4 regions of the Undibacterium sp. GrIS 1.8 genome follow, and region 4 is predicted to be linked to each of the others. Evidence: predicted binding sites of a transcription regulator. Region 4 holds the regulator's gene; each other region holds the start of a gene.

Region 1 (7,472 bases), on a different contig from region 4:
GTCGCTGGACCATCCTTGATGTCAGCCCATTCCTCTTCCACTTGCTGGGCAAATATATCAGCGCCGATGGCTTTTACCAGGATTTTGATGCGCGCTTTGTACTTGTTGTCACGGCGACCGTATTGGTTATAAATACGCAGGATCGCTTCCAGGTAAGTCATCACGTGTTGCCACGGCAAAAACTCACGGATCACGCTGCCAAGTATCGGTGTGCGACCCATGCCGCCGCCAACCATAACTTTAAAACCGACTTCACCTTGCTCGTTATGCACCACCGTTAAGCCGATGTCATGCACCGCAATCGCAGCACGATCTTCTAAGGAACCATTGATGGCGATCTTAAACTTACGCGGTAAATAAGCAAACTCAGGATGGAAGGTCGTCCACTGACGCAAAATTTCTGCATAAGGACGTGGATCAATGATCTCATCCGCAGCAACGCCGGCAAATTCATCCGAGGTGATATTACGCATGCAGTTACCGGATGTTTGAATGGCGTGCATTTCTACCGATGCCAGTTCTTCTAAAATGGTCGGCGTTTCTTCCAGTGTGATCCAGTTGTACTGGATATTTTGACGTGTCGTAAAGTGGCCATAACCGCGATCGTATTTACGTGCGATGTGGGCAAACTTACGCATCTGGGTAGAAGACAACATTCCGTAGGGTACAGCTACACGTAACATGTAGGCATGGCGCTGCATGTATAAACCATTTTGCAAACGTAGCGGTAAGAACTCCTCTTCCGTCAATTCGTTCGACAAGCGGCGACGTACTTGATCGCGGTATTGAGCGATACGTTCTTTGATAATTTGATGATCGTGTTGATCGTAGCGATACATTGTGAGGTCCTAAAAAAATACGCTCAAAATTACAGTTTAAAGAACCAGCTTAGCGGCAACAATAGTTAAGGTTGTCGCTAACAGTCCACGCAAAAATTTTTCCGGTACGGCACGCGCCGCCATGGAGCCTATCGTAATGCCAGGCAATGAACCTATTAACAAGGTGCCCAGCAACTCCCAGTTGATTGATCCTAACCACCAGTGACCGACGGCAGCAATGGCAGTCAGTGGCACCGCATACGCAATGTCAGTCCCGGCAATGTGCGCAGCAGACATCCGTGGGTACAACATCACTAGCAAGGTCGCGCCAATTGCACCGGCGCCGATAGAGGAAACGGTTACCAAGGTGCCCAGCAAAACGCCAGAAACGATAGTCGCCGCAGCCAATTGCGTACCTTGCAATTGCTTCTCTGGATGGCGATTAAGCCATGCCAGCATTTTAGACTTAAACAGTAAGGCGACCACGGTCAACAGCACCGAACCGGCAATAGAATAACGAATAATCTGACCGATTTCTTTATCCAGAGCGCCAAAATGTTTCAGGCTCAGCGTAGCAATCAATGCTGCCGGAAGGGCGCCGTAACACAGCAAGCGCACCACATGCCAGTCCACTGTGCCACGTAAGCGATGGGTAAAAGTGCCGGTCGCTTTAGTAATCGACGCAAATGCTAAGTCGGTACCGACCGCAACGGTGGGTGACACGCCAAACAGCAGAGTCAACAAAGGTGTCATCAGCGATCCGCCACCAACGCCAGTCAGCCCTACCAAAATACCTACTGCAAAACCGGACGCTACATAGCCTAAATCCATACTACCCCGTTCATATCACCATGTTGAAAGTAACAGCATAGTAAAGAATCTGAGCCTTAATCCAAACTACTTAGTCTTTATTTGCTTATATGTAGTTTTGACATATGGATAGACGTTATTTGTATAAATATATTTTTAACGGTCGTTTAGAGAAAACAGATGTGCTGAGGTAGAGGTGGGCATGCAAGTTTGAGTGATGATGACTATATTTTTAAGCATACTCACATGGAGTAAATTTTTATTGTCCATACTTTCATTGGATAATTCAACGTATTTTGTATTTTTAGAGGGGAGTATATGAATTATTAAATAATAAAGCGACTCAAGAAATGATCTGTTTAAAAAATACCCAATGGTGACAAAAGACTGAAGAGAGATGACGAAGGCGTGCGATCGTTGGGTGCTGAATATCTCATGCTTTAAGTATTAGTTTTGTCGAAAAATTTTACACTTAGTTTTTTGTTCGAGAATAATCCTGACTAAGTTATTGATTTAAATAATTATTTCTTTTGGGCATGTTTATTGCTTTGAGGTAATTGTAAGACATTTAAAGTTAGCTAACCTCCAGAAAGAAAAAAATGCGTTTTTTGAATAAATTAGTAAAAAGTTTAGTATTGACCACCGGAATTGCACTGGTTGCCATCAGCAGCGCGCACGCAAGTTATATTAACTATGCAAGCCAAGCTAGTTTCTTGCAATCAGTTAATCAGGCAGAAACAGATAATTTTGCAACCTGGAATGGCGGCAATTTTGAAATTTTGAACAACGCTCAAGCTAAAGCGGCTTCTATCGGCAACATCGGCTATGTTTCTACTGGCTTCCAAAACTGGAATATCATTACCGGTGGAGGTCTTTGCTGGGGTTGCAACGGATCTGGCTATATTGATTTGACTGGAACTAATTTCGGTACAGTTAATGGCGTTTATGGTTTCTCCGTTAATCTGTCTATCAACTCCGGTTACAACGAATACATTACTTTCGGTGATAATTCCGTTTTGGCTATCACCAATCCAACTGGCTTTTATGGCATTACTTCTGACAGTTTGATCAAAAAAGTTGAATTTGCACATGCGCCAGGTCAAGCTTCGTTTGATGGCTCTGTTCAAATTAAAAACGTAACGATCGCAGCAGGTGCAGTACCAGAACCAGCAACAATGGCTTTGTTTGGTCTAGGTCTGTTGGCTTTTGGCGTAATGCGTCGTACTAAAAAATAATTGGTACTAAATTTTTAAAAAACCTGCTTCGGCAGGTTTTTTTATGGGCATTTGTAATTTGGTTTATAAATTGTCCAAAAGATGATCTTGCGATGTGTTTGGCAATAGCTAAAATTAAGCTAAGCTAGATGTATTGCTACCCATATTTACTCCAATTGGCTTAGGTAAAAGAGACTCAAAGTGAAATATCTATTCAAGTCACTGCTATCAATTGGGATGCTGTTAGTCGCCAGCGCAATCGCTGCGCCAGCCGATTGGTATAAATGGCGTAGCAAAATTGAGTCGATTGAAATTTGCTCGCAAACTTCACCCGGGGAGGGATGGACGCGTGCTGGTGGCCCGTTCAAAAATGCCCAATGTGAAAAGCTAAAACAATGAGCTTATATATTCAGATGGAATTAGAAATGTATTGAAAGTTTCTATTGAAGCGTCCAATGATGATCCGTGCACTACTTCACCCGTTTCAGGCAACTAAGTGGCAGCATCCCTGCCGGAACCGTAGTTTGATCAACACCTAGTACCGTCATTTTATCGGGCACATCTGCTGCGCCGCATACCCAAGTGACTGGCACAATGGGTGCATCTGCAACAACAGCAGGGCGCATCGTTAATACTTTGCCTTTGATCGCATTATTCACCTGATTGCCGAAGGTAATATTGATTGCGCCATCCTGTACTTTCACCTCACTCACAAAATTACTGACCATTTTATCGGCACTCGGCAAACCGGCAGCGGCATTATCAGCAGGCATTTTTTGTGTAGATGCCCATGCTGCGGCGATAGGTTTTTTTGCGACATCAGTGAGGGGGGTAATAGATTCGATTTGCTGTCGAATGACGCGCAATTGAATTGAGGGATAAGCCACAGCACCTAAGATAGCAATAATCGCGACGACGACCATCAATTCTATTAAGGTAAATCCTGAACGAGTAGGTTTCATAAATTGGGATGCTTTTTCTAAACATTGATCATAACAAGCGCGTCAGATTTTTAGCTCATTTATAGAAAATATTTTCAATCAACTTCATTCAGTTTTTCGTTCAAATGCAATGCAAATACGCGTTGCATTTTGTACTCTATGCAGCCTGCTGGACATCACAGACACTAGACAAATTTCTACCTATCGCGTACCTTCAATAATCTGGCTCGACAGGCAATTTCTCTTGGTAAGTCCACAGTATTCGTTATTCTTTTGGAGTCACGCTATGCACGCATCTGTACAAAATTCTGTTTCGCATGCCTATAAAAAAACAAAGCTAGCTGGTGCCGTATTAACTACTGCCAGCTTGTTGCTATCAGTTGCCTGGGTCAATACTGCTCTCGCTAGTGACACTAAGCCCTTGGCTAAGACATCTGCCACTACACCCGCAACTACGCCTGTAAAAGCGGTGGCTAAACCTACCATAGCAGATGTAATTAAAGCCTCTGCTGCCAGTGACTGGCGACCACTTGATCCAAACAATACCTTGTATATGGATCTGGAAAAGGGACGAGTCGTGATCGAGCTTGCACCTGACTTTGCGCCTAATCATGTGAAAAATATTGAAACCATGGTCAGAGAAGGTTTTTTCAACGGTATGGATATCGTCCGCTCACAAGAAAACTATGTGGTCGAATGGGAGGACTCTTCGGGCAAGCGTGATATGAAGAGCGCCCGTAAAAATCTGGACCCCGAATTCACTGTCAAATACGACAAAAAACTACCGTTCACTCGTTTGCCGGATGTAGATGGTTTTGCACCGCAGGTTGGTCATGTAAATGGCTTTCCGGCTGGACGTGATCCTAAAACCGGTACTGCCTGGCTAGCACATTGTTACGCTAGCGTCGGGGTTGGCAGAGATAACGAGGTCAATAGCGGTGACGGCAGCTCCTTGTATGTAGTGACCGGACATGCGCCTCGCCAGTTGGACAGAAATATCACTTTGGTTGGTCGCGTCATGCAGGGTATGGAATTGCTGACCACCTTACCCCGTGGTACTGGCCCCATGGGGTTTTATAAAGAAACCGAGACCATGACGCCGATCAAATCAATCCGTATCGCGGCTGATGTGCCAGAAGCCGAACGTACTAAATTGGAGGTGATACGCACCGATACGCCAACCTTTAAAGCCATCGTTGAGGCACAACGTAATCGTGGTGGCGACTGGTACAAAGTCCCCGCAGGCTATATTGATCTGTGCAATGTGCCGATTGCAGTGCGGGCGATGCAGTAATTAGATTGCTGATCTGGCGGAGATAGCTTGGAAGACGGGCAGGTGATGATAATAAATTAGATTGAATTGTCACCTGAGACTATTTGCTTCTCGCAAAACGTTTTCAAGCCTGATAAGCGATGTTGTATTACCCTCGCAAAATAGAGTGCTGCTATCGGTTCAATCAAGATACGCAGATAAGCAGGCTTGGCAATGATCGTGTATCGAAATCGCGCCAGGGTCTGCTTATCCCCAGTGCGGTTGAAGATCCACGAGCCTGCGAATTTTTCTAAAAACCAGGGCCCCTTAATCATCGTCACTGCAGCACGCTCTGGCGGCATCAATTGCACAAATTCGACGATCATGGACATACCTAATTTGGAATGCACTTCGACCTGTGTCCCTATTTGAAGTGCGGCACCGGCGTCGTCAACAACAGCAATTTTTTCTGGAAATGGGTCCCACTCATAGCGAACTCCATAGTCTTGCGAGACCTGATAAACCAAGTTGATCTTTGCATTGATTTCGATACTACGTTCGATAATTGTCATATTATGCCGGCCTTAAAAAAGCTAAAAGAAAAGTCTTAAACTGGTTTGTGCACCATCAACCAATACACAACCAGCAACCCGCCAAATGCCGGGAATCCCAACGCAGTCCAGATTTTTTCAAATAACCAGTAGCGGTCTGGCAATGCCAGATTGTTGCTTGCTGCCAGCGCTGCCATGTTGCGCATTTTTAGCTGCAAGCAAACTACGGGTAACCAGCAAACCGCTGCTAGCACATACAGCGCCAATGACCAGATGATCCAGCTGGAACCGAGCGGAAAACCTGCAAGCCGTATCATCCAAAAACCAGAAAGTGGTTGGATAATCACTGCAGGTGTCGTGAACCACCAATCAGCTCGGACAACCCATTGCGTCACCACAGCGATCGCTTGGACATTACCGCTGCGATTAATAAAAAATAGATAGAACGCGGTACCAAATCCGGTGCCAAACATCAGGGTCGCAGACAGGATATGCAGCGTTTTAATGGTGAGGTAGTCCATGCTATTTTCTCGTTTTTGTATTTTGTATTTTGTGTTGAGGTGGCGTTGACTGGATATGTATCCTTGTCCGTATCCTCACCCGCCATGCGCCACATGACGAACATGATTGCCAGCAAGGGCAGATTTTTGCTCAAAGGACCAAATGGGTGTGCCCAAAAGTGGGGAAGAAAAATGCTCATGATCGCTGTATATGATCCGACTAATCCTAACTGTAATAGCCACAACCATCGGCGGTCACGCAGCAATAAGGCGAGACCCAATGCCGCATCCGTCAGGCTGGCAGCGAGCAAAGTTGGCTCCTGCCACACGGTCGCTACACCGCAAGCGGCAAGCCATTGCAAACTCTCTTGGTGCGGCCAGGCAAACCAGGACACATAGGCCGTCAATAGCCACAATCCTGCCATCACAAAGCGCAGCATAGGCAAGCCCCAACTGGCTACCGCGTTTAGCTTTTGTTCTGGTCGGGTAAATAGTGCCGGATCGCGTGGTGTGTAGCCTAATAATTGCCTGATATCTGCGTCGTCTGCGGTATTGCTGCCGTCGGTGCTCTCGGTCAGCATGACGAGTGACTCTGGCGTCAACGCGCTGGTCGGATGCAGTGCCGCGATCCTTGCCACCACCTTGGCAACTGGCAAAGGTAAGTCAACAACGATTGCCGGCGCTGCCCGGATGCCACTACGGATTGCCGTCAGATATTCTGCCATGCTCATTGCACGCGGCCCTACTGTTGCCACTTCTTTTGGTGCGTTTTTACCTAGCACCACCAGTTGAACGATCGCAGCCGTCAAATCATCGATATGGATAGGTTGTACTAACGCGCGGTGCGCTAGCGGCATCGCCAGTATCGGCAACGTCGCCAACATTAAAAATAGCTGACTGCTAGCACCCTTATCGCCATAGACCAATGAGGGGCGGAGGATGCTGGCATTCAAATGACGTTGCCGCAAATCGTCTTCTGCAGCACCCTTGCTGCGCCAGTATCCGGTCGTGGCATCTGCGTTGCTACCCAAAGCAGAAACCTGGATAAGCTGACCGATGCCAAGCCGCTCGCACGCAGCAAACAAGGCGATAGGCGCAGCCCGGTGCAGCACATCAAAATCACCAGCTTTGACTTCTCGAATAATTCCCACACAATTGATGACAACATCAATATTTTTTAAATGCGGCAACCAGGCTTGTTCTGTCGTCATGCCGGCAAAATCAATCTCACGCCATTGGTAGCTTGTGGCCGACTTTGCAGATTTTTGGTCAACGGGCATCGCAGTTGGTTTGTTGCGGCTTACCGCAATCACGTTGTATCCACTTTGGAGCAAGGCCACCGCTACGTTGCTGCCTATCAGACCGGTCGCACCTAATACAAGTATG
Region 2 (7,472 bases), on a different contig from region 4:
GCTGCTGTAGTCGTCATGGGCATCTTCAAAACGTTTTTCGTACTTCTCAATACCCAAACCAGCGGTGACGGCAAACATGCCGATATAGTCTGCAATGCCACTGTCCTTCGGTGCGATAAAGTCGGACAGACATTGGTTAGGACGTTGCACACCATCGATGATAGGTTTTTCTGTTTGCTGACGAGTGCCATAGTATGTCAGCGCCACTTGGGTACGGCTGTCGTCGGTATAAATTTCGATGTCGTCATCATTGACGGTATTCGCAGGGAGCAGCGCGATTACGCCATTGGCACTGAGCCAGCGACCATCGATGATTTTCTTCAACATCGCCTGACCTTCGGCAAATACTTTGGTGGCCGCTTCGCCTACAACTTCATCCGTCAGAATTGCGGGGAACGGTCCTGCTAAATCCCAGGTCTGGAAGAACGGACCCCAATCAATGTACTGCGCAATCGTCGCCAGATCATAATTTTTAAAGATACGGCGACCGATAAACTTTGGTTTGACAGGCGCATTGGCGCCGACAAAATTGAGCTTCATTTTATTGGCGCGTGCTTGTTTTAACGTGACCATCGGCGTAGCTTTTTTGTTCGCGTGCTGTACGCGAATACGCTCGTAATCGGTAGCCAGATCGTCCATATATTGATCACGGCTCTCTGGTGTCAGCAGCGATTGCGCGACCGAGACTGAGCGTGAAGCATCAGGTACATACACCACTGGGCCATCGTAATTGGGTGCAATTTTTACTGCGGTATGCGCGCGGCTGGTGGTTGCGCCGCCAATCAGCAGCGGTATTTTTAGCATGCGGAAATGAGGGTCGCGCTGCATTTCTTTTGCGACATAGGCCATCTCTTCCAGTGACGGTGTGATCAGGCCAGAGAGGCCGATGATGTCGGCATTTTCCGCTTTGGCTTTAGCTAAAATTTCTGAGCAGGGCACCATGACGCCCATGTTGACGACTTCAAAATTATTACATTGCAAAACCACGGTGACGATATTTTTGCCAATGTCGTGGACGTCACCTTTGACGGTGGCGATGACAATTTTCCCACGGGGTTTGTTGTCGCCACTCCGCTTTTTTTCTTCTTCAATATACGGGACTAAATGCGCAACGGCTTGCTTCATAACACGGGCAGATTTAACGACTTGTGGCAAAAACATTTTGCCTTGGCCAAATAAGTCGCCGACGATATTCATGCCGCTCATCAGCGGTCCTTCAATCACTTGTATGGGGCGTCCGCCAGCATCCATGATTTGTTTACGGGCTTCTTCCGTATCTTCTACTATCCATTGCGTGATGCCGTGCACCATTGCATGCGAGAGACGTTTTTCTACAGACTCGCTACGCCATTCCAGCGTGGCTTCTTCTTTCTTGCCGCCTGCTTTGAGGGTGGCCGCAATTTCTATCATGCGCTCGGTCGAGTCGTCGCGACGGTTCAGTACCACGTCTTCTACACGCTCACGCAACTCAACATCCAGTTCGCTATATACGCCGACCATACCCGCGTTGACGATACCCATCGTCATACCTGCCTGGATTGCGTGATACAGGAAAACGGTATGAATCGCTTCACGCGCCGGATCGTTGCCGCGGAAAGAGAAACTCACATTGGACACACCGCCACTGATTTTGGCGCCGGGCAAATTTTGGTGTATCCAGCGCGTCGCGTTGATGAAATCGACTGCGTAATTATTGTGCTCTTCAATACCGGTGGCGACGGCAAAAATGTTGGGGTCAAAGATGATGTCGTAAGGATCAAAATCGATCGTATCAACCAATAAACGATAAGCGCGTTCACAGATTTCTACCTTACGATCATAGGTGTCGGCCTGACCTTTTTCATCAAATGCCATGACGATGACGGCGGCACCATATCGCTTACATAATGTGGCTTGTCGCAAAAACTCGGCTTCGCCTTCTTTCATCGAGATCGAGTTAACGATGGCCTTGCCCTGCACACATTTTAGTCCCGCCTCAATCACCGACCATTTAGACGAGTCGATCATGATAGGCACGCGAGCGATATCTGGTTCTGATGCGATTAGGTTTAAAAAGCGTGTCATGGCCGCGAGCGAATCGAGCATCGCCTCGTCCATATTGATATCGATGACCTGCGCGCCGTTTTCTACTTGTTGGCGCGCTACCGCCAAGGCTTCGTCGTACTGTTCGTTCAGAATTAGACGTGCAAATGCTTTTGATCCGGTGACGTTGGTGCGCTCACCTACGTTGACGAACAGAGAATCCTGATCAATCGTAAATGGTTCCAGACCAGATAGCCGCATGCAGTTGGTAATTGCTGGAATTTGACGCGGAGTGATCGGCTTAAGCAACTCTGCAATCGCTTTAATATGTGGCGGTGTCGTACCGCAGCAGCCACCAGCAATATTGATGAATCCACTCTCGGCAAATTCCTTTAGCAATGCAGAAGTGTCAGCAGGTAGCTCGTCAAAGCCGGTGTCACTCATAGGATTGGGCAGACCGGCGTTGGGATAAATACACACAAAAGTGTCTGCAATCTTAGAGAGCTCTTCGGCGTAAGGGCGCATTAAGGTCGCACCTAATGCGCAGTTCAAACCTATCGTTAAAGGCTTGGCATGGCGCACTGAATTCCAAAACGCTGGCACGGTTTGACCGGACAAAATACGACCTGATGCGTCGGTGACGGTGCCAGAAATCATGATCGGCAAGCGTATACCAGATTCTTCAAAATACTGATCAATCGCAAATAAAGCGGCTTTGCAATTTAAGGTATCAAAAATAGTTTCGACCAGTAGCACATCTGCGCCACCCGCGACCAGACCACGGGTTTGTTCCAGGTAGGCCGCAACCAATTGATCAAAGGTCACATTACGTGCTGCAGGGTCATTCACATCAGGCGAGATGGATGCTGTCTTGGGGGTGGGGCCGAGGGCGCCAGCGACAAAACGTGGCTTGTCTGCGGTTGAATATTTATCGCAAGCGGCACGGGCAATTTTTGCAGCTGCAACGTTCATCTCGTAGGCCAGATGAGCCATGTGGTAATCATCTTGTGCGACAGTGGTAGAGCCGAAGGTATTGGTCTCGATCAGATCGGCACCCGCAGCGAGATATTGCTCGTGAATTTCTTGAATAATATGCGGCTGTGTTAGTGACAATAATTCGTTATTGCCTTTGACAAATAATTCTCTGACACCTTCCGGACCCTTGAAGTCCTTAAAGCGTTCGCCACGATAATCCGCCTCAGTCAATTTGTATTGCTGAATCATCGTCCCCATCGCACCATCTAAAATCAGAATGCGTTCTTTCAACAATGCGCGCAGACGTGCTTCTGTGCTGACAGCTGTCGTTGCACTTGCGTTGAGATTCGTAGCGGGAGTGGATTTTGCGGTAGTCATGGAAGATGCTCTTAATGAAACAAAAAACCCGATCAGCTCATACAAAAAATGCAGGCGGGACCGGGCGTTCCTTTTAGCTGCACTTATTACGCGCCCGCAATCTGAGTATCAAATCGGCGCAAGTTAAAGATTATACGATAAAGAGAGTGTGACAAATTTAGTCTGGAGCAGGATTGGCTTGTTTCCCTTATGCATTTTTGTTACTTGCTAATACGATTTTAATAAAGTGGATGTCAGAGCCATCATTTTGATTCTTGAGCGTCAATTTTTTGTCGATAAATATTACGTACACCGGAATTAATAGTTTTTATTGCAAGAAATATTATTATAAGTGATTGAATTTAAAAGAATTTAATGCTTGATTCCAATTTGGCATGATAAGTGCTTTATTGACGATCAGCTTCAACCATAATCATCAATAACATGTGAGGAAAAAATGAACATTTTAAAAAAATCTGTAAAAAAATTGAGTTTGGCAATAGCATTGACTCTTGGCGCTGCTGCTGTCGCAGGTAATGCATCTGCTGCGATATTTGACGGTGGTCTGCCATCAGGCTGGGTATGCACTGGTGGTTGCGGTACTTCCGGTGCAAATGGCGTAGTTGGTTTGTCGCCAGTTGGCAGCAGCAAATACGGCTGGGTTTCTACTAACGGTGGGGTATCTGGAAATGTATTGGCGGCAGTTGGTGCTTCTAGCACTAACGGTTCTACATTGCGCAGTACTTTGTTTTCATCTAATGCTGGTGACGCATTGAATTTCAGTTTTGACTTCATCACTTCTGATGGCGCTGGTTTTTCTGATTATGCTTGGGCTCGTTTGTTAGACTCTTCCTTGAACCAGATCGCTTTGCTTTTCACGGCGAGAACTACACCAAACGGCAATAGTGTTCCAGGATTTGGTATGCCAGGTATTGCAGCAACGATTAATCCAGGCGTAGTGACAATTGTTCCTGGTGCACCTTCTTGGGCGCCTTTGGGTAGCAGCAGTGGTACTTGCTACAGCAATGGTTGTGGTTACACTGGTTGGGTATCTTCGACTTATAACGTCGCAGCGGCAGGTAATTATTATCTGGAATTTGGTACTGCTAATTACGTTGATACTGCTTATCAAACAGGTTTGGCATTTGATGGCATTACTATCGGTGGCAAGCCAATTGAAGATGTTCCTGGTAATGTGCCTGAGCCAGCGTCACTCGCATTGCTTGGATTGGGTCTGGCAGGTTTGAGTTTTATGCGTCGTCGTAAATCATAATTCGTATTAAGTAATTTAAGCTGCGTTAAGCTGATTGTAGTTAGTTGGCTAAAATTAAAAAACCCACGATGTAAATCGTGGGTTTTTTTGTGTCTATATTTTCTGAGAAGAGCGGTTTAATTAAACCTAGATTTTCTATCAGACCGTTATTACGTCGTAGAAATACCGCGGTATGCCACATTCAAATGAATAATCTCGTCTTGATTTGAGTATAAACATTGCAGCGATAACTTCATACTTGTCGTCGCTCGACTAAGGAACTCTAGATAAAAAAAGAGCGCACCACCAAAATCGGTAATGCGCCCAAAAGGGATCGATACAAGTAAAACTAGTTTTTGCTGCGAGTGGCAACTAGGCTGGCTACAATAGAACTTGCCAGAATGCTGCCGATAACCAATAACGAGATAGCTGTTGGTATGTGCATCCATTCTACGATGAGCATTTTTATACCGACGAACATCAACACAAAGGCGAGACCAAATTTTAATAAGTGGAAGCGATTCGCCATATCTGCCAACAAGAAATACAGTGCACGCAGGCCCATAATCGCAAAAATATTAGACGTAAATACGATAAACGGATCGGTAGTAACTGCAAAAATTGCTGGAATTGAATCAACTGCAAAGATCACGTCGGATACTTCGATTAAAATCAGGACTAACAGTAATGGAGTAAAAACGCGCTTACCGTTTTCTACTACGCTGAACTTTTCTTTACGGAAGTCCTCAGTAAATGGGATCCATTTCTTCAAAAAGCGCAGGACAGGGTTTGCGTTTAGATCGGGTTCTTTTTCTGCTGCGACTAACATACGGAAACCCGTAACCAGCAAAAATACACCGAACAAATACAGTACCCAGGCAAATTGTGTGACGACCCAAGTGCCAGCCAGGATCATCGCGATGCGCATGACGATGGCACCCAATACGCCGTATAACAAGACTTTGCGCTGATATTGCAGCGGTACAGCAAAGTGACCAAAAATCAGCAGAAAGACGAATACGTTATCGACGGACAAGGATTTTTCAATAACGTAACCTGCCAAAAATTCCATCGCTTTAGCATCTGCTACAGCGCGTCCGAAAGTGTCCGTCAAATACATCCATAGGCCAAAGTCAAACAGTAAGGCCAGGCTGACCCAGACGGCTGACCAGATAGCAGCTTCTTTTACGCTAACTTTATGTGAACGCGAACCGCCCAGGGCAACTACGTCGAGTACAAGCATGCCCAAGACGAAAGCAATAAAAACTGCCCACATCCAAGGTTGGGCGATACTGTGAATCATTGAATTTCCTATTAAACCGGTTTGGTAGAAGAAGTGGTATAGGTTATGTGTGGTCTATACAGAGTGACGTTTGGCTGGGGCACACGGTTTTATGCAAGATGTTTTTTGCAATATGCGCACCCCAGCTAAACTTTATTCTTTATCTATAAAACCCAACAATTGCAACAGACTTAGGAACAGGTTAAGGATCGTGACGTATAAGCTGACTGTAGCCATGATGTAATTGGTTTCGCCACCACGAATGATGTTGCTAGTTTCAAATAAAATCATGCCAGACATCAGCAATACCATCGCAGCAGAAATCGTTAATGACAATGCGGGGATTTGGAAGAAAATTGCGCCCAGACTTGCCACAAAAGCGACCAGCATACCGATCATCAAAAAGCCACCCATAAAGCTAAAATCACGTTTGCTCACCAGCACATACGCAGACAAAGATAAAAAGATAGCACCCGTTAACCCCATTGCGCTCATCACAATCCCTGCACCGCCTGCCATACCAAGGTAATGGCTGATGATCGGTCCTATGGTCAATCCCATAAAGCCTGTCAACGCAAAGACAAATAAGATGCCTAAGCCGCTGTTTCGGAATTTATTAGTTAGGAATAGCAGACCAAAATAACCAACCAGCGTAATAATCATGCCCGGGTTTGGTAGAGCGAAAGCGATGCTGGCTGCGGCCGTCAGTGCGCTGAATAACAGCGTCATTGAAAGCAGCATATAAGTGTTGCGTAACACTTTGTGGCTAGCATCGACATTGCTGTCGCTGTAATCCACGGTTTGCACATTGCGTAAGGCGGAACGGTCTAAAATTTTCATGCTTTTCTCCTAGAATGTCGAAAACCTTAAAAGCTAAACTTATTTATTCGGACATTGCCAATAAGAACCAAGCGACAATGCCAGTCAGAAAGTAAGTTTTTCGCCTTTTTATACAAGGTGACCAAAGTATAGTGCGCCTCAATTAGTAATAAAAGTCGAATATAATTGATAAATGGTTCGTATAAAACGAAGTGTTTAGAAATATTGCAATCTTAAAATTTATGCAAAACCGCCGCAAAGCGTCGCAGCGCCTTGCTGGGACAATTTTGCGTAAGTCCTAAATCTATTCAATTTTTATTGGGTGCGGCCAACGATGACCAGCCTTAATTACAAGCATCTGCATTATTTTTGGGTCGTCGCCAAAGCGGGCAGTATTGCCCGTGCTAGCGAGCAATTGAACCTGACACCACAAACCATCAGCGGTCAAATTAGTTTATTTGAAGATATTCAAGGCGAGCAATTATTTAAGAAGCAAGGTCGCAATTTGCAATTGACCGAGGCAGGGCGATTGGTATTGGGTTACGCAGAAGAGATTTTTTCTTTGGGACAAGAGCTGGAAGAAGTATTGCAGCACAGACCGACCGCGCGCACGCTGCAACTGCGTGTTGGCGTGTCAGATGCGGTAGCTAAAGCCGTTGCTTATCGTTTGTTAGAACCTGCCTTGGCGTTACCGCAAACTTTGCGGATCAATTGCCGCGAAGGCAAGCTCGATGTCTTGCTTGCTGAGCTGGCTTTGCATAAGCT
Region 3 (7,472 bases), on a different contig from region 4:
CTAGAAGGTGAAGGTGGTTTGGGTGACTGGGACATCAGCCGCGACGCGCCCTACTTTGGCATTGAAATCCCCGATCAACCGGGTAAATATTTTTATGTCTGGCTGGATGCGCCTGTCGGCTATCTGGCATCCTTAAAAAACTATTTTGGCAAAATCGGTCGTGATTACGATGCCTTTATGGCTGATCCGACGACGGAGCAGATCCATTTTATCGGCAAAGATATTACTTACTTCCACACCTTGTTCTGGCCTGCCATGCTGAAATTTTCTGGCTACAAAACACCAGATAATGTGTATGCGCATGGCTTTGTCACGGTCTCTGGCGAAAAAATGTCAAAGTCGCGCGGCACTGGTATTTCTCCATTGCGTTATCTTGATATCGGTATGAATCCTGAGTGGCTACGCTATTACTTCGCAGCCAAATTGAATGCCAAAGTCGAAGATCTGGATATGAATCCTGAAGACTTCGTCGCTCGTGTGAACGCTGATCTGATTGGTAAATACGTCAATATCGCCAGCCGTGCGGCGGGTTTTATCACTAAGCGGTTTGACGGTGCAATCGTGACCGACTGGGCGACGGCGGATGATACATTTATCAGCAATCTACGTAAAGTGTCGCCGGATATTCAGGCTTACTATGAAGCGCGTGATTACGGTAAAGCCTTGCGTGCCATCATGGATCAAGCTGACATCATCAACGCTTATGTCGACGCGAATAAACCTTGGGAACTCGCCAAAAAACCAGAGAACGATGCCAAATTACAGGAAGTTTGCAGTCGCTTGCTAGAAGCCTTCCGCATTCTGACCATCTTCTTGAAGCCAGTGTTACCGCAGCTCGCTGCACAGGTCGAGGCACAATTGCAAATAGCTCCTTTGCAATGGGCGGATGTTGCAACACCGCTACCACATCTGCATAAAGTGCTGCCGTACACGCATCTGATGCAACGTGTGGATATTAAAATTTTCGATCAATTGTTCGACGCACCTACTGAAGTTGTCGCTGCTGTATCAACACCAGCAGTAGCAACTTCAGCAGCAAACTCAGCAGCGCCAACCGCACCAGCAGAATCGTCCGCTACCAGCGGGATCGAAGCATTAGCACCAGAAATTAAGATAGACGACTTTTCAAAAATTGATTTGCGGATTGCCAAAATCGTCAACTGCGAGCACGTCGACGGATCAGACAAATTACTGCGCCTGACTCTGGATGTTGGCGAAGGTCGCCTGCGTAACGTGTTTTCCGGTATTAAATCCGCCTACCAACCAGAACAACTGATCGGTAAGTTCACCGTGATGGTTGCTAATCTGGCGCCACGCAAGATGAAGTTTGGTATTTCTGAAGGCATGGTATTGGCTGCGTCTGCCGAGGATGAAAAAGCTAATCCAGGTTTGTATATTCTGGAGGCCTGGCCTGGCGCGCAACCGGGTATGCGGGTACGCTAATCCGCGACGGGTTGGCGAATCTAGTTTGCAAATCAAGTTTGTCAAAAAATACGCTGAGTGACTAAAGCAGATAGGAAGAAGCAATAGCTCACTCAGCGTTTTAAATCTCTCATATCAACATAATACTCCCCACAGGTATATTCTAATCGTCCAAATAAAACCTGGACAATCGATGTATTTTGCAAATTTTTATGGGGAGTATATGAAATCTGATCAATATCTCTCTCAATTATGTAAATGATTGTTCCGGCAATCAAATAGGTTAAAAGAATAGGTTGAAAGATCTGGCACGTGCGGAATAAGAGAAAGCAGTGCTATCTATAAAATACGTCATTCCTGCACGCTCTTGGCAGGAATCCAGCGGCGTTAGTTAATTAAGCAAAGACACTGGGCCCCTGCCTTCGAGGGAGCGACGAGGTATCAGACAAATGAGGCAAATTGAATTGCCATTTTCAATTGCCAGGTTAACCAGCGAATAGTTACGCCACCTCTCAGCTTCAATCAAACGTCCTAAAAACTTCCCATCAAAATTAGCGCAAAACATCAAACTAGCGCGGCATTGTTACGCTGGGCTCAGAAAAAATCCCGCAGAGATTTCTCAATAGATTACCCATGAGATATACTTCCAGCCACCTCTTTGCAGTACTTGATTGAACCGATCAACTCACCACGGTCAGATATCCATGAATAGCCCACTTAGCCCCGCCGCAGTTACCTCCCCTATCCCTGCACGTCTGGTCCAATTGCGCGCAGCAATGAAAACTGCGGGTTTAGATGCCTACATTATTCCCTCTGCTGATCCGCATTTATCTGAATATTTGCCACAGCGCTGGCAAGGCCGCGAGCAATATTCTGGCTTCACCGGGTCGGTCGGCACTCTGATCGTGACGGCAGATTTTGCCGGATTGTGGGTTGACAGCCGTTATTGGAGTCAGGCAGAGCAAGAACTAGCCCCTACTGGCATACAGATGATGAAAATCAATTCTGCTGCTGCCACACTGCACCTTGATTGGCTCGCCAGCACCATGCAAGCAGGACAAACCGTTGGCGTAGACGGCGCCGTGCTTGGACTAGCCATGGCTCGCATGCTTGAGCAGGCGCTACAAGCTAGCGGCAGCAAATTGGACACTAGCAAAGACTTATTACAAACTATCTGGTCTGGTCGCCCTGATCTGCCGCAAGCCGCTATCTATGAACATCTGGCACCGTTTGCGGTGGTCAGTCGTCAAGACAAACTAGCCCTTGTGCGTGAGCAAATGCGTATCAAAGCGGCGGACTGGCATTTTGTTTCTACCGTAGATGATCTGGCTTGGATCTTCAATCTGCGCGGTGCCGATGTCAGCTATAACCCGGTATTTGTCGGGCACGCACTGATCAGTCAAGACAGTGCTGCCTTGTTTGTCTCTCATGGCAAAATACCTGCTGCATTGGTAGACGTATTAGCAAAAGACGGTGTGTTTATTGCCGACTACGCGCAAGCTGCCAGCGCCTTGGCTGCGTTGCCAGCAAATAGCAGTTTGCTGATAGACCCGCGCCGCATCACCTACTCTTTCCGCCAGGCGGTACCAGCTTCGGTCAAAGTAATTGAGGCAATCAACCCATCGGTATTTGCAAAATCCCGCAAGACTCCGCAAGAAGCGCAATTTGTGCGTGAAGCGATGGAGCAAGATGGCGCCGCTTTATGTGAATTTTTTAGCTGGCTGGAAGCATCGCTTGGCAAAGAAGTCATCACAGAAATGACCATTGACGAAAAAATTACTGCGGCCCGCGCACGCCAGCCTAACTTCGTCTCTGCCAGTTTTGCTACGATTGCTGGCTTTAACGGTAATGGCGCGATGCCCCACTACCGCGCACTACCAGAATCGCATGCGGTCATCGAAAGCAATGGCTTGCTGCTGATCGATTCCGGTGGCCAATACCTCAACGGCACCACCGACATCACCCGCGTGATGCCAATTGGCGTGGTATCAGCAGAACAAAAACGCGACTTCACCTTGGTTTTAAAAGGCATGATCAATTTGTCGCGTGCGCAGTTCCCGCGTAGCACGCTGTCACCGATGTTAGATGCTCTGGCACGCGCACCGATCTGGGCCGAGGGCATTAACTACGGTCACGGCACCGGCCACGGCGTAGGCTACTTTCTAAATGTACATGAAGGTCCGCAATCTATCTCGGGCGCTATTCCAGAGGCGCATAACGCGATGGAAGCAGGCATGATTACTTCCAACGAGCCAGGTATTTATCGCCCGGGTAAATGGGGTGTACGGATAGAAAATCTGATGCTCAATATCGTGGGTCATCAAGGCGAGTTTGGCGACTATCTCAAGTTTGAGACCCTGACGCTCTGCCCCATCGACACCCGCTGCATCGATATGACAATAATCCGTGAGGACGAATTGGCATGGCTCAATGGATACCACGCGACCGTCTTAGAGCGCTTGTCACCGCGCGTCAGCGGCGCAGCAAAAGCATGGCTGGAAGAAAGAACGAAAGCGGTCAGTAAATAATTCTACTTTGCAGCAAGAAATTGTATTGAACAGATAAAAGCGCCGCTGACAAAAATCATGCGGCGTTTTGTTTTTTGGGTGCGGATCGCAGAATCTCTGTCAACTCATTGCAACTCCGGCAACGAGAACTCGTCACTGTGGAATTTAGGTAGTTAAAAATCATGCAAATAAAAAAATACTATTTAATAACAACAACTTAGAAAGTATTAACAAAATTATTATTAACTTTGTCGATCATTTTTACACATCAGCAATTTAACTTTTGTAAGTCCTTGATTTTACATGGTGGAATAAATTTTGCTTAACAGCAATTGAAATATTACTTCAACCCCTTCTTGACAAGACCATCATGAAAATCAAAACACTCATCTCAGCAGCTGTATTGAGCACAATTGGCTTCAGTGCAACGCAAGCGAATGCAAGCATCATTGACAGTAGCTTTGAATCTGGCCTGACGGGTTGGACGACATTAATGACAACCAGCACAACAAACACCACAGCAACAGATGGAACATTTTCTGCGTTCATCCAGGCAGTGAGCGGTGGCGCATCCAATGCAAGCACATTGGAAAGCTTTACAGGCACAACTGATGCAGCATTGCAGTCAATCAAATCTGGCTACAAAAATTTTACCAATGGTTCTGCAATCAAACAAACCTTCACTGCGGACGCTGGTAGCCTCATCAGCTTTGATGTCAGAACTCTGACAAATGAAGGCACCCCTTCACCTTGGGATTTCACCTTCTTTGTATTGGATGGCGTTGCATTCAGCTTGGGCGATACTAATACCAGCACGTTCAGCAGCGGTGTTGCTGGTTATTCGAACGCAACAGCCTGGAGCAATGTTTCTAAAACTCTGCTGACATCTGGCACACATACTCTGAGTTTTGGTGCGGTACAAGCCGGTGACAACTCAGTATCTACCGCACTCTTAGTCGACAATATTAAATTGAGCGGTGACGTGCCTGAACCAGGCAGCCTGGCTTTGCTGGGATTGGGATTGATCGGTCTGGCCGCATTGCGTCGCGCGAAATCTGCTTAAGTCTGAGTTAAAGTCTCAATTAAAGTCTCAATTAAAGTCTGAGTTAAAGTATCAATTAAAGTATTAGTTCAGACTTTAAAAATCACTTCAGTCCATCATCTTTGTTGGACTTGATAGATCAGAAAAATAAAAGGACGGTTCAGAAATGGACTGTCTTTTTTTTTAGCTAATCGCCAGTTTGACCTTATTACGGCCCGCATTTTTCGCATCGTAGCAAGCACTGTCAATCCGGCTAAATGTCGCGGATGGATTGATATCCTGATCCCAATTCACCGTACCTACACCAATACTGACTGTCATCTCGATCTGAATATTTTCAAATTGGCAGGGAGTATTTAATACTATCGTTCTCAATTGTTCTGCCATCACATAAGCATCTTCTGCGTTGGTAGCGGGCAAAATAATCACAAACTCCTCACCGCCTATACGCGCAATGATATCGCTACCTCTTCGTATGTGTTGCTGTAATAGTCCAGAAAAATGCTGTAAGCAAGCGTCACCGCCAAGGTGGCCATAGCGATCATTGACATGTTTAAAATGATCCAGATCGAGCATCAGCAATGCCAGTGTCTCTTTTTGTCGTACCGCCAAATGCCAGGCTTGTTGCCATGCCTGGTCATAACTCCGTCGATTGGATAAACCAGTCAGCATGTCCGTCAGTGAGAGTCGATCTATTTCAGCACGGCTGCGGATTAAATCCACTTCCGTTGCAATCTGCTGAGCATATTCGTTAGCAGACCGGCGCAGATTTGCGATTAAATATAAAACGTAAAACGAGAGCGTCAGGCCAGTGGAGCTAAGTTCGAGTGACGGTAGAAAAAATACTAGGGCTGCAGGCAAGATCAGCGCTAGCAAACTCCATCGAGCCTGGCGTGGGTGCATGGCAAAAGCCTGACTTGCTGCAGTACTAAATGCAACGGTCGCAATCGTCGCTACCATAATCGCGCTGTCGGGACGCACTCTCAAATAACCGATCACGGCGGGTACCAGCCCCCAAACCACCGAGCCTATCTGTATTAACAACCAATGTTGGCTGATCCACTGCTTGTATTTCTCTTTGTCGGTACCTGCTACAGGAGGCAGATGCTTGTACCGCATCACCCATAAAATGAGAAAAGTGCATATTAGCAAGGCACTCAGCCAAGGCCAGCGCAAATGATAGCCAGTGATGCCCATCAGTAAAAAACAAGCGATCAGGTAAAACACTGGGCCAATTAATGCACGCCTGTAAAGGTCGTTACAAATACGATCATTTTTGTAACTTTCTAGCTCAGAGCTTTGCTTGTTTAAAGCTGATTCAATCTTGGAAGCAGGGGTCTCGATCATGCTGTATCAATGTCCTATCATATTCGTGAAAAATCCATGAAAGCCAATGATTTTCCTGCTATGAACTACCTAAATGAGTTTCCCATCATACACACTCGGCTTTGGTAAAACTATGCATTCATGGCTGATCAACTAATTTTGAAATAATCAGCAGAACAGCAAATTGACTTTGCTGATAAGTCCCCATCCCACGATTAAGCGTCTACAGCGGTTTAGCTCCTGGCTACGCCTCAGGCTTAGATTTCTGTATTTTTTTATTTTTGATTAAAGAAGAAAATTTCTGATTTTTTCAAAAATCTGTCCTTGACTTAATCAGTTAACGATATATCATATAGTTTTAAATTAAAGATATATCTATAAATCATGAAAAATCATCATCATACTCATTCAGAACACAATCATCACCAACATCATGGCTCCTACGAACATCACGGGCATCATAGACATGGCCCAAGACATTTTGCTCATGAGCATCACCACCCACAATATTTTGCCGGCCTAGGCGATGACGCTTTTGACGACGATGCAGGCGGTGGGCATGGTCGCTTACGTGGTGGCGGAGGCGGAGGCGGCGGACGTGGGCGCGGTGAACGCGCAGAACGCGTCTTCGGTCGTGGAGATTTGCCTTTAATCGTCCTGGCATTGATCGAAATCAGCCCGCGTCACGGCTATGAAATTATCAAGGCAATTGAAGAACGTTGCGGCGGTGCCTACGCCCCAAGCCCGGGCGCGATCTACCCGACCTTAACCTTGTTGGAAGAACAGGATCAAGTCAATTCGCAAATTAATGTGTCGGTCAATTCAGCAGATAGCACAAGTACCAGTAGCGGCGTTCCAGCGACCGGTAACAAACGTCTGTACACGATTACGGCGATTGGACGCGATTATCTTGATGCCAATCGGGCACAAGTGAATGGCGTATTGGCACGCCTGGACATGTTTGCCAAAGTCCAGGCTAAACAGTCATTACCAGAGCGAGTACATCAGGCCATGCATACCCTAAAGCATGCATTAATGCTGCGACGTGGTAGCTGGAACGCGGCCGAAGCTGACCGCGTTGCAATCTTGCTGGAACAAACGGCGAACAGCATTATTTCTGACTCAAATTCAGAAGCGGACTTAAAAATGAAAGAACAATAATATGACTCAAACAC
Region 4 (7,472 bases):
CAAGCGAGACTTTGCAGATCGAAGCAGACGCAATCAAGGTTCTGCAATCCCGACTTTCCGACGATTACGCGGCATTTGCCCTGGCTACTGATCTGCTACTGCACTGCCAGGGGCGGGTAGTTGTTTCTGGTATTGGCAAATCGGGCCATATTGCCCGTAAGATCGCTGCGACTTTCGCATCGACTGGAACGCCTGCTTTGTTTGTACATGCCGCCGAAGCTGCACACGGCGACTTAGGTATGGTGACGCCCCAAGATGTATTTATTGGTATCTCTTATTCAGGCGAAGCGTCGGAATTGATCGCGATTGCCCCTATCATCAAACGCCTAGGTGTCAAACTGATTACCTTGACTGGCAATCCGGTGTCGGGTTTGGCAAAACTGGCCGACGTGCATTTAAATGTGCATGTCGACAAAGAAGCTTGTCCGCTTAACCTCGCACCAACGGCCAGTACGACAGTCACACTGGCACTGGGCGATGCACTTGCTGTTGCGGTCTTGGATGCACGTGGTTTCCGTGAAGAAGATTTCGCCCGCTCCCACCCCGGTGGCGCGCTCGGTCGCCGTTTGTTGACACATGTCCGCGATGTGATGCGTAGCGGCGACGATATTCCTCAAGTGACGCCTGACACTAAGTTGACCGTTGCGCTGATGGAAATTACCAAAAAAGGCATGGCGATGACAGCCGTAGTCGATCATGAGCAGCGGGTAATCGGCGTATTTACCGATGGTGATTTACGTCGTTTGATGGAAAGTGTTCAGGACTTTACTAAAATTGTGATCGCGGATGTGATGCATAAAAATCCACGCAGCATTCGTGCGGAGCAGTTGGCAGTTGAAGCGGTTGAGGTAATGGAAACCCATAGAATTAATCAATTGTTGGTAGCGGATGAACATGGCAAATTAGTCGGCGCTCTGCATATTCATGACCTGACCCGCGCTAAGGTGATTTGATGACTGCAACGACAATGTTGAATTCAAATGCAGTTGCCAAGGCAGCTCAAGTCCAATTAATGATTTTTGATGTAGACGGTATTTTGACCAGTGGTAGCCTGCATTTTGGCCCTGATGGCGAAATGATGAAAAGCTTTAATGTGCTGGATGGTCAGGGAATTCGTTTGCTGCAACAAGCCGGTATTCAGACTGCCATCATCAGTGCGCGTCAGTCGCCTATTGTGGCGCGTCGTGCAGCAGATTTGGGGATTGTTCATTTGCGCCAGGGTATTCATGACAAACGGTCTGCTTTTCAAGAATTATGCGCTGAGTTGAAGGTCGAAGCAGAGCATTGCGGCTTTATCGGTGATGATGTAATTGACTTGCCGGTATTATCGCGGGTTGGTTTTGCCGCCAGCGTACCGAATGGACATGCCGAGGTACGTTGCCGTGTTGATTACATCACGCAGGTGAGTGGTGGCAATGGTGCGGTACGCGAAGTTTGTGATTTTATTTTGCGGGCGCAAGGTAAATACGACCAGGCCTTAGCGCCTTTTCTACTATGAAGTATATTTTTTCTGCAGATCGTTTCCGCGTCTGGGTAGGCATTATTATGCTCGGCGTAATTGCGATGGGTAGCTTTTGGGTGCTGCAAGTTTTACGCAAAAGTGATGAAGAAGGAAATATGCGCAGTGCTGCTCGTACCGATCCTGATTACTATGTGGAAAATTTTAATTTCATCCGTTTGTCGAACAAAGGACAGGCGAATTTTCATGTCACCGGTAGCCGGCTCACTCATAACCCGCAATATGATAATTTTGAAATTACACAACCCCGTATTAATAGTTTTGATAAAGATAAAACTCCTGTAACAGTACGTGCTGATCGCGGACTGGTAGAGCAAAAAACTGCACAACTTAGCGAGCAAGCTAAAGCACAAGTTGAGATTAATACCCAAAGTGACGAGATTCATCTGTATGACAATGTTCAGGTAGTAAGGCCTGAGAGTGATACTACAAAATACATGCAGTTAAATACCGATTATCTATTGTTGTTACCCGATCTGAATACGATGAAAACAGATCATCCCGTGACCTTGTATTCACAAAATTCAGAAACACATGCAGTTGGAATGACGGCGAATAATGAGACACAAGAGACTCAGTTACTAAGTCAGGTTCACATGCATTTTACTAAGCCAGGTGCGAAGTCAGGCACGAAGCAAAAAACATCTAATTAATCAAAATGGAGAGCAAGTAATGAGCTTCCACAATAAACAATTCAAGCATCTGATCGGCGGCTTTTTATGTGCTGTCAGTGCAGTAGTTTTACATTCGGCGGCATTTGCTGAAAAAGCGGATGCCGATAAGCCGACAGAAATTACCGCAGATCATTCTATTTCCGAAGGGAAGAAAAACGTATCTACCATCACGGGGAATGTCGTTTTGACCCGAGGTACCTTGTTAGTCAAAGCCGAGCGCGCTGTCGTGACAACCGCACAAGATGGAACGCAGAGTGCTGTTCTCTATGCTGTTGCGGGCGGCAAAGTATTTTTCCGTCAAAAGCGTGACGGCGGTCCAGACTTATGGGTAGAAGGTGTAGCAGACCGGGTCGAATATGACACCAGGACAGAATTAGTAAAATTTATTTCTAAGGCTGACGTGAAATATCTTGAAGGTAAAACCGTCACACAGGAACAGCAGGGCGACTTTTTATCCTACGACAGTCTTAGCGATGTATTCGTGGCGACTAATAATACGTCTGGAAAATCTGTTGACGGTGGCGGACGTGTGACGTTAATTTTGGCTCCAAAATCCGACAAAAAAGTCAAAGAATAAGATGAGTACATTATTAGTTAAGGGTTTGCAAAAGCGCTATGGCGCGCGGCAAGTCGTCCGTGACGTGTCGTTGGAAGTAAAGAGCGGTGAAGTGGTCGGTTTGCTAGGTCCGAACGGCGCTGGCAAGACTACATCGTTTTATATGATTGTTGGACTGGTACCCTCTGATGCCGGTGAGATCAATATTGATGGTGTTGATATCTCGCGCTTACCCATACACAAACGTGCAACCTTGGGCTTATCTTATTTGCCGCAAGAGGCCTCGGTATTTCGTAAGCTGTCTGTAGAAGACAATATCCGTGCAGTTCTTGAATTACAAAAAGATGAAAACGATCAATTTCTGAGTAAAAAGAAAATTGAAAAACGTTTAGACACCTTGCTGGCCGAATTGCAGATTGACGGCATTCGTGAAAATCAGGCTTTATCCTTGTCGGGTGGTGAACGTCGCAGGGTAGAGATCGCCAGAGCATTGGCAACCAATCCTCGTTTCGTGTTGTTGGATGAGCCTTTTGCAGGCGTCGATCCGATTGCCGTCATTGAGATCCAACGGATTGTGCGCTTCCTTAAAAACCGGGGTATCGGCGTTCTGATCACAGATCACAATGTACGCGAAACTCTTGGCATTTGTGACCATGCCTACATCATTAATCAGGGCGCTGTGTTGGCGACTGGTAAGCCAGACGATATCATTAAAGACGAATCGGTTCGCCGAGTTTATCTGGGAGAGCATTTCCGCATGTAGCGGGAAGCCATACGATGATGAAGCAAAGCCTGCAACTCCGCACGTCCCAGCATTTGGCCTTAACGCCCCAATTGCAGCAATCGATACGTTTGCTGCAATTGTCCACGCTGGAGCTACATCAAGAGTTAGAAAATCTACTTTCCGACAATCCCATGTTGGAGCGGGTAGATGATCCTATGGATAATGCAGTGCGCTTGCTGGCCGACGGCGCCATCAGTGCGACTACGAATAATTCTGAAACTGAATTCGCCGCGCCAGAAATGAATGGCGATGCAGCTACTGCAAGTGCCAGTACTGAAAATGCCGAGCTTAGCGAAGTCGCTGCCTCTGCCGATAGCACCAGCGCGAATGAAGAAGAGTGGAGCTTTGATGATGTTCCTCAAGGCAGCAAATCGTCAGAAGAAGATGACGGACGTCCGCAGTTAGAAGCAGCACAAACTAGCCTCAGAGATCACTTGTTGGAGCAGATGCGATTGAACATTCGCGAGCCCCGTGATCGTGCTCTGATTGAGCTGATGATTGATGCCTTGGATACCAATGGCTATTTGATGGAAACGCTTGAAGAAATTCATGCCAGCTTGCCATTGGAATTATGTGTTGAGCCGGAAGAATTATCCTTTGCGCTGAACATGTTGCAGAACTTTGACCCTAGCGGTGTCGGTGCCAGAAATGTATCCGAATGTCTGGCCTTGCAGATTAAACGTTTTCCTAAAATTCCTTTTGTGACGCGTCGGCTGGCGCAAAAAATTGTTGAGAGCCACATCACTTTATTCGCTCAAAGAGATTTTAATAAGTTGAAGAAAATCCTTAATTGTGATGACGAGGATTTACGCGAAGCGCAAGTGGTTATTCGTCAATGTAACCCCAAACCGGGTGCTGAATTTGCCGTGGCGGCTTCAGATTATGTCGTGCCGGATGTGATAGTCAGAAAGACAGTGAACGGCTGGCAAGTATTACTCAATCAAGATGTGATGCCAAAGCTACGTGTTAATAGTATGTACGCCAGCATCATGAAGCAAAATCGGGGTGACGGTACGCTAGGTTCCCAATTGCAAGAGGCGCGCTGGCTAATCAAAAATATGCGGCAACGCTTTGATACGATTTTGCGGGTTTCACAAGCGATAGTTGAAAGACAACGTAATTTTTTCACGCACGGTGCCGTTGCAATGCGACCACTTGTGTTGCGCGAAATTGCTGATACACTGGGTTTACACGAGAGCACTATTTCTCGTGTAACGACGCAAAAATACATGCTGACCCCGCATGGTATGTTTGAGTTGAAATATTTCTTCGGTAGCCATGTCGCGACGGAAGCAGGGGGGGAAGCATCATCCACCGCGATACGTGCACTCATCAAGCAGTTGATAGGAGCAGAAGACCAGAAAATCCCACTCTCTGACAGCAAGATTGCAGACATGCTGGGAGAACAAGGCATGGTAATTGCGCGACGCACAGTCGCCAAATATCGCGAGGCCTTGAAAATCCCGCCAGTAAGCCTGCGCAAATCTTTGTAACTTGTTCTTGAAATATCCTCGTGTGTTGCTATATATAATTTAGCTCAATAAATAATTTAAGTATTAGTCTGCCAATTCATCGTCTGATTAAATTTACATTAATTGAGTTAAGACAAAATGTTTGTAACAAGTAAGATTACCAAGGAGCGTAGTATGAATCTCACCATCAGTGGACATCACCTCGAAGTAACTCCTGCAATTCGTGAACATGTGCAAAATAAGCTTGAACGTATCAGGCGGCATTTCGATCAAGTAATTGATATCGCCGTCATCCTGACCGTGGACAAGCTCAAAGAAAAGGAAAAACGCCATAAAGCAGACATTAATCTGCACATCAGTGGCAAAGATATTCATGTTGAAAGCCTGGCACAAGATCTCTACGCCGCCATCGACACTCTCATCGACAAACTGGACCGACAAGTCATTAAACATAAAGACAAAATCCAAAATCATCAACATGACGCGATCAAACACATACCCGATCCGACGCCAGTGTAAGCAGATGACTTAGTCGCTTTTTCGATTAGAAAATAGCAAAAAAGGACGCAATCCGGCGTCCTTTTTTTGTTTACGTAACACTTGATTTTTTTGCGAAGATTATGCGCTGATATAAATATACTCCCATATTATTTTTATAAATATGGCTTATTGTCCAGTAATTACATGGACAACTAAAATATACCTGGGGAGAGTATTTATATTGGGTACTGGAGAAATAAGCGACACTCGTAGCTATTCATTTCTTTAAGCCGCACAGATTAGCTTGTACGCATTTAAATTTAACCTCAATACCCTAAAGTTTTTCCGTCGGGATTGCGCGGATCTGAATAACCATCAAATCCCTGATTGCTCATTTGTATCGTTTGTGTGCGCCCCATAGTCGGTGACAATCTCAGATGCTGACCTTTTTGCTCCAGTATGTTTAAGGTATCGATAGTGATCCCTTTTTCTACGCGCAATTGATCTGGCATCCATTGATGATGAATGCGAGGCGCAATGCTGGCTTCGGCAATATTCATATCATGGTCAATCACATTCATAATAATTTGCAAACTGGTGGTGATAATCCGGCTACCCCCCGGGCTGCCTGTGGTCAGAAATGGTCGTCCGTCTTTTAAAATAATTGTCGGTGACATTGAGCTGAGCGGGCGCTTGTATGCCGCAATCGCATTGGCATCGCCACCAAGTAATCCAAACGCGTTGGGAGCACCCGCTTTTACGGAGAAATCATCCATTTCATTATTTAAGGTAATGCCGGTGCCGCTAGCAACGATGCCGCTACCAAAATTCAGATTCAGCGTGTAGGTAGTTGCGACGACGTTACCATACTGATCTGCTGTAGCAAAATGGGTAGTTTGATCACTTTCGTAAGGCGCTAGTTTACCGGGCTTGATTTGATCGGACGGCGTTGCATGTTCTGGATTAATTTTCTTTGATAACTCATCAGCATAGGCGCGTGATGTCAGTGCTTTAATCGGTACTTTGACAAAATCGGGATCGCCCAAATATTCAGAACGATCGGCATAAGCGAGCTTCATGGTCTCCGCCATCAGGTGTAAGTTTTGTGCGCTATTACTGCCTTGTTCTTTAATCGGAAAGTGTTCAAGAATATGCAACATTTGTACGATGTGTACGCCGCCTGAGCTGGGTGGCGGCATGGCCACGATTTCATAGCCGCGATAACTACCTTTGACGGGTTCGCGCTCGACGACCTTATAATTTTTCATATCTTCTGCGCTGATGATGCCTTCATGCTGCGCCATTTCTGCAACAATTTTCTTTGCGATGGCGCCTTGATAAAAAGCACTCGCGCCTTCTTTTGCAATCAACTTGAGGGATGCAGCCAGATCTTTTTGGATTAATTTTTCACCTGCGACCAGAGGTTTGCCATTTTTAAAAAAGATCGCTTTGCTCGACTCCCACGCGCCCAAATGGTCGTATTCTGCGTCGAGGATGCTGGCTAGATGTGGACTTACCTCAAAGCCTTGTTCTGCCAGTTGTATCGCAGGTGCAATGACATCTGATAATTTCATGGTGCCGTATTTACTTAGCGCCTGCGTCAATCCGGCGACAGTTCCAGGTACGCCAATCGCCAAATGCGAGTAGAGTGATTTGCCAGGAATGACTTTGCCTGCTTTATCCAGATACATGTCGCGGCTTGCTTTGATGGGGGCCATTTCGCGGAAATCCAGTGCGATGTCTTTACCCGATTTGGCGTCATGGATTAGCATAAAACCTCCACCACCAATATTGCCTGCGTTGGGCAACACCACCGCCAGCGCAAAGCCAACCGCCACCGCAGCATCGACCGCATTCCCGCCGCGCTTTAACATATCCAGGCCAACTTGCGTTGCCAAGCCTTGTTCGCTCGCCACCATCCCATGCTTAGCATGGATTGGACTGACGATGTCATAACCAATATCGTATTTAACAACGGGATTAATGC

What was found. Region 4 encodes sigma-54, which starts transcription at its own class of promoters, with help from an activator protein. Its sites were predicted from a motif close to TGGCANGNAANCTGCTTT; they were not measured.
Region 1: the regulator sigma-54 is predicted to act here: its motif matches at 2,161-2,178, upstream of AAKU64_RS07830 (PEP-CTERM sorting domain-containing protein).
Region 2: the regulator sigma-54 is predicted to act here: its motif matches at 3,746-3,763, upstream of AAKU64_RS15240 (NF038132 family protein).
Region 3: the regulator sigma-54 is predicted to act here: its motif matches at 4,237-4,254, upstream of AAKU64_RS11225 (PEP-CTERM sorting domain-containing protein).

What each region holds. Positions count from the first base shown of each region.
Region 1 is NZ_JBEONQ010000012.1:93,068-100,539, forward strand. Features, by position in the region: gene AAKU64_RS07820 (nitrite/sulfite reductase) at 1-839, opposite strand, end outside; gene AAKU64_RS07825 (sulfite exporter TauE/SafE family protein) at 876-1,649, opposite strand; gene AAKU64_RS07830 (PEP-CTERM sorting domain-containing protein) at 2,228-2,863, shown strand; gene AAKU64_RS07835 (hypothetical protein) at 3,044-3,241, shown strand; gene AAKU64_RS07840 (pilin) at 3,313-3,804, opposite strand; gene AAKU64_RS07845 (peptidylprolyl isomerase) at 4,070-5,077, shown strand; gene AAKU64_RS07850 (SRPBCC family protein) at 5,134-5,607, opposite strand; gene AAKU64_RS07855 (DUF2269 family protein) at 5,643-6,107, opposite strand; gene AAKU64_RS07860 (NAD(P)H-binding protein) at 6,059-7,472, opposite strand, start outside.
Region 2 is NZ_JBEONQ010000032.1:44,602-52,073, forward strand. Features, by position in the region: gene metH (methionine synthase) at 1-3,375, opposite strand, end outside; gene AAKU64_RS15240 (NF038132 family protein) at 3,812-4,627, shown strand; gene AAKU64_RS15245 (TerC family protein) at 4,956-5,909, opposite strand; gene AAKU64_RS15250 (Bax inhibitor-1/YccA family protein) at 6,042-6,728, opposite strand; gene nhaR (transcriptional activator NhaR) at 7,042-7,472, shown strand, end outside.
Region 3 is NZ_JBEONQ010000020.1:21,797-29,268, reverse strand. Features, by position in the region: gene metG (methionine--tRNA ligase) at 1-1,443, shown strand, start outside; gene AAKU64_RS11230 (aminopeptidase P family protein) at 2,127-3,950, shown strand; gene AAKU64_RS11225 (PEP-CTERM sorting domain-containing protein) at 4,300-4,992, shown strand; gene AAKU64_RS11220 (GGDEF domain-containing protein) at 5,155-6,318, opposite strand; gene AAKU64_RS11215 (PadR family transcriptional regulator) at 6,682-7,458, shown strand; gene AAKU64_RS11210 (siderophore-interacting protein) at 7,460-7,472, shown strand, end outside.
Region 4 is NZ_JBEONQ010000006.1:78,686-86,157, reverse strand. Features, by position in the region: gene AAKU64_RS04420 (KpsF/GutQ family sugar-phosphate isomerase) at 1-953, shown strand, start outside; gene AAKU64_RS04415 (KdsC family phosphatase) at 953-1,498, shown strand; gene lptC (LPS export ABC transporter periplasmic protein LptC) at 1,495-2,172, shown strand; gene lptA (lipopolysaccharide transport periplasmic protein LptA) at 2,192-2,770, shown strand; gene lptB (LPS export ABC transporter ATP-binding protein) at 2,772-3,512, shown strand; gene AAKU64_RS04395 (RNA polymerase factor sigma-54) at 3,530-5,026, shown strand; gene hpf (ribosome hibernation-promoting factor, HPF/YfiA family) at 5,180-5,524, shown strand; gene ggt (gamma-glutamyltransferase) at 5,812-7,472, opposite strand, start outside.